Regions from separate parts of the Enterobacter quasiroggenkampii genome, predicted to be linked through region 2. Evidence: predicted binding sites of a transcription regulator. Region 2 holds the regulator's gene; the other holds the start of a gene.
What was found. Region 2 encodes PurR, which represses purine synthesis genes. Its sites were predicted from a motif close to CANGCAAACGTTTGCNTG; they were not measured.
Positions count from the first base shown of each region.

Region 1 (2,407 bases), 1.2 Mb from region 2:
ACCTTCTTATTCATGGTATCTCCGGTTTTTTTTATGCAGGGTAGTTCTTGTGAATAACGAGCGGCGGGCAGATGTTAATAAAACGTTACTGACAGCCGAGGTTCACTTATAAAATTTCTCTCTTCCGTGTTCGGTAACGCTCCAGAAATGCGTTTTATTCGTTGTTTGCGGCACATTGGCTATAGTGAAAGTGAATAATCACTGTTACATAGCGTTTCAGCCCCTAAAACGCTGACATCATAGTCAGCGCCTTGTTAAGATACTGTGAATTTACTCACAGATTGAAAACGGTTACATCACCACATGTAATCAGTTAGTGATCGGAACCACAGTTTGCCGGGCCGCGACGGAGTGACGACGCACTAAAGTCGGCATGAAACAGTGTGTTGCCCCCGGATCCAGCACGCCAGCAGCCCCCTGTAACGCCAGCTCAGTCGCCAGTTTTGCCATAGAGGCAATGGGGTAACGCACGGTTGTCAGCTGCGGGTCGGTGTAACGGGCAATCGGGATATCATCGAAACCAATGAGTGATAAATGCTGTGGCACCGCAATGCCGTTATCCTTCAGCGCCGTCAGGGCGCCTGCCGCCATGCTGTCGTTATAGGCAAACACCGCAGACAGCTGCAGATTGCGGCCCAGCAGCTCTACCATCGCCGCTTCACCGCCCTGCATGTCCGGCGTGCCGGTCCCCACCCAGCTTTCGGATGGCGTAATGCCGTGCTCTTTCAGGGCATTTTGCCACCCCTCGCGCCGCAGTTCGTCATCTTCAATCTGATGGCTGGAGGCCAGATAACCGATCCGCTGATGTCCGTTGTTGATGAGCATTTTCGTGGCCATCATGGCGCCGCTGACGTTATCCAGCCCGACGCAGCGGTGGGCATAGCCGGGGACGATGCGGTTGATCAGCACCATGCCCGGGATCTGCTCCATCAATCCGGTTAGCTCTTCATCGCTTAAGGCTTTTGAATGGACAATCAAGGCGTTACAGCGCTGGCGGATCAGCACTTCAATGGCATGACGTTCTTTTTCCGCCTCATGATAGCTATTGCCGATCAGGACATATTTCTGATGCTGCTGGGCGACCATATCGACCGCTTTCACCAGTGCGCCAAAAAAGGCATCTGACACATCCATCACCACCACGCCGATGGTGTCGCTAACCTGCGTCGCTAGCGCCTGGGCATTGGCATTTGGCCGGTACCCGAGCTGGGTCACGGCCTTCATTACGGTTTCACGGGTTTCAGGGCTGACCAGCGCGCTATTGTTGAGCACGCGTGAGACGGTAGCCACAGAAACACCCGCCTGACGGGCGACGTCACGAATGGTGATCATATTCACCATCCTTCAAAGGATTGCAGCAACTCACAGACACCCCCTGTGTTTAGCAAGGTGGCTATTTTGGCAGCGAGAGAAAGGGGACTACGTGAAGAAGCTCACAGTCATGAAAACGCTTACATCCGTTTTGTTAATGATTGTGATCCAGATCGTTATCTGGATGTATTTTTCAATGATATCCCTGAAGCACGTGCGGTTAACTGACGCCATACCCACTCCAGCGGTCCCTGGCGGAAATAGCGTAGCCAGAGCACAGAAAACGCCAGGTTTACTGCCCAGACCGGAATAACAAACGCCAGCAGCGTAAGGCGGTCGAATTTCATAAACAGACCAAAGCGATAGAAAAGCGTGGTGCAGATCAGCGTTTGCAGGAGGTAATTGCTCAACGCCATGCGGCCCACGCAGGCGATAGCGCTGACCATCCACAGACGAGAAAGCGAGGGCCAGAAGCCGTAGATCAGCGCCGCGTAGCCGATGGTCTGAAACGGCGCGCTCAGTTCACGCGGCACCTGGAGCAGGAACGCGCACCAGCGGTAATCCCAGTGGATATGCCACTGCATCATCACCGCCGGGAGATTAATCAGCACGCCGAGCAGCACCAGACCGGCGCCGGTGCGACGATAGTGACGCAGGCTGAATTCCCCTTTCAGCCAGCCGGTGCGCATCAGTGACGCGCCCATCAGCATCATGCCCGCCAGCTGCCAGCCGTATTGCGCGCCCAGCGCAAGGAGGTTGTCCCCCAGCATATCCGCGCGGTTGCTTATCGCTTCCGTACCGCCCTTCAGCTTCCAGAACTGCTCGTACTGCAGGTTAGCGGCATCCGGGATCCAGGCACGGTTTGTCGTCTCGCCGGAGATCATCCCCAGCAGCAACAGCACTCCAAGCCCCATGACATAGAGCATCACCCCGGTGTTGAACAGGCTTTTAACGCTGTGCGCATCGCGAATGAGGCGCCAGCAGATGAGCCCGACTAACCCATAGGCAAGAAGAATATCGCCGTCCCAGAAGAACAGGCCATGGATAAAGCCGAGGATAACCAGCAGCGTCAGGCGCGACTGGATCCAGCGTGTGC
Region 1 covers NZ_CP143745.1:3,767,181-3,769,587, forward strand. Annotated here, with positions in the region: gene mglB (galactose/glucose ABC transporter substrate-binding protein MglB) at 1-14, opposite strand, end outside; gene galS (HTH-type transcriptional regulator GalS) at 310-1,332, opposite strand; gene yeiB (DUF418 domain-containing protein YeiB) at 1,488-2,407, opposite strand, start outside.
Region 1: a site for PurR is predicted at 1,441-1,458, ahead of galS (HTH-type transcriptional regulator GalS). Genes of this name have one in related genera too.

Region 2 (2,407 bases):
GTGGGATGCGCTGGCGGACGGCAGGGCGGAGATGGCGATTGGCGCCACGCAGGCGATCCCGGTTGGGGGACGTTACGCCTTTCGCGACATGGGGATGCTGAGCTGGAAATGCGTGGTGGCACGCGATCATCCCCTGGCGGCGATGGACGGGCCGCTGAGCGACGATACGCTGCGTAACTGGCCCTCGCTGGTGCTGGAGGATACGTCCCGTTCACTGCCCAAGCGTATCACCTGGCTTCTGGACAACCAGCGGCGAGTGGTGGCTCCTGACTGGGAATCGTCGGCGACGTGCCTCAGCGCCGGGCTGTGCGTCGCGATGGTGCCCGTTCATTTTGCGCGTCCGCGCATCGATACCGGAGAATGGGTTGAACTGACGCTGGAGAATCCGTTCCCGGACGCGGCCTGCTGCCTGACCTGGCAACAAAATGATGTCTCGCCCGCCATGGCCTGGCTGCTGGATTATCTGGGAGACAGCGAAACGCTAAACCGGGAATGGTTACGGGAGCCAGCGTAGCTGGCCCCGTCAAGGGATTAACGACGGTAGTCGCGGAACGGACCATCCGCAACGGAACGGCGTTCAATCAGGCGTGGGTGAACTTCAATGGACTGCGACTCTTCGCGTTTGTTGACGATTCTGTCCAACAGCATATTGAAGGCCGTTTCGCCCAGCGAATCTTTTGGCTGGTGAATGGTTGTCAGCGCCGGGGTGAAGAAGCGCGCGTTACGCACGTTGTCATACCCGATCACGGAAATATCCTGCGGTACGCGCAGACCCAGCTCATCGGCGGCGCAGAGCGCACCCATGGCCATGATGTCACCCCCGCAGAAAACGGCGGTCGGGCGGTGCGGCTGGGAAACGATCTGCTGCATTGCGCGGTAGCCTGATTCCGGCTCAAAGTCGCCCTGCACGATCCAGTTTTCCGGCACGGTGATCAGCGCTTCTTCCATCGCTTTCATAAAACCGGCCAGACGGCCCGCGCCGGTGTTACGCTCCAGCGGACCCGGGATCACGCCAATCTCGCGGTGACCGCGTTCGATCAGGTAACGACCCGCCATGTAACCGCCTTCAAAGGCGTTGTCGATAACGGAGTCGGTGAAGTCCGCGCGCGCTTCACCCCAGTCCATGACCACCATGGGGATATGGCGATACTCTTCGAGCATCGACAGCACGGATTCCGGGTACTCGGAACACATCACCAGCAGGCCATCCACGCGCTTCTGCGCCATCATCGACAGGTAGGCACGCTGTTTTTCTATGCTGTTCCATGCGTTGCCCAGAATCAGGGTATAGCCTTTCTGGAAGCAGTTCTTCTCTACCGCTTCAATGATCTCGGCAAAATAGGCCGCTTCACTGCTGGTGGCCAGCAATCCAATGGATTTGGTGTGATTAACCTTGAGGCTGCGCGCAACCGCACTTGGCGAATAGTGCAGCTCTTTGATCGCTGCCCAGACGGCGTTGCGCGTCTCTTCCGCCACGAAGCGGGTTTTGTTAATTACATGTGATACGGTTGTAGTGGAAACGTTTGCGCGTTTTGCTACGTCTTTAATTGTTGCCATTAAATGTCACTCCAGACCATATCCTAAACTCCTGAAAAACTTGAAGGTAAACGTTTGCCTTCTCTCACCCTTATCACGCAATCTTGAATTGCGGCACGCCGGGAAAACGACACGGGACGTCAGGAGGGGGTCAATGGCCGGTACGCTAATAAATTTAGCGTGGAATTTTGTCCTATCTTGATGAAAAGGGGAAGAGGTAAAGTGTTTATCAGCCTAAATCCAGGAAGATTTTTGACGTAAATTATGCAAAAATGAGCAGGCTCACTTTTCGTGGGGGGATTAAAAGGAGAAAAATTGATGAGTTCCGATCTGAAGTTTTCGCTGTTCACCACCGTTGTTGTGCTGGCTCTGATTGTCGCGGCGGGTCTGACGGCCGCACTGCACTGATTTACGCGGAGGGAGAGCCTTCTCCCTCCCGCTCACCCCGATTGTTACTCCTAAGGCAAAAATCTTTTGCCATTTTGTTAACTTCTCATTTTTTGTGATTGATGTCATGCTTTCCGCTTCTTTGTTCTGTGTCACCACATGACACGGCATCCGGAGTTGACGCATGAAAATCAATTTTCCCCTGCTGGCCCTGGCGATTGGCGCTTTTGGGATTGGCACCACTGAATTCTCCCCGATGGGGTTACTGCCCGTCATCGCCCGCGGCGTGGACGTCTCGATCCCTGCGGCAGGCATGTTAATCAGCGCCTACGCTATCGGCGTGATGGTGGGGGCGCCGCTAATGACGCTTCTCCTTTCGCACCGCGCGCGCCGCAATGCGCTCATTTTCCTGATGGCGATTTTCACCCTCGGTAACGTGCTTTCGGCCATTTCGCCGGACTACACCACGCTGATGCTGTCGCGT
Region 2 covers NZ_CP143745.1:2,561,216-2,563,622, forward strand. Annotated here, with positions in the region: gene punR (DNA-binding transcriptional activator PunR) at 1-514, shown strand, start outside; gene purR (HTH-type transcriptional repressor PurR) at 532-1,557, opposite strand; gene V1572_RS12275 (YnhF family membrane protein) at 1,855-1,944, shown strand; gene V1572_RS12280 (MFS transporter) at 2,108-2,407, shown strand, end outside.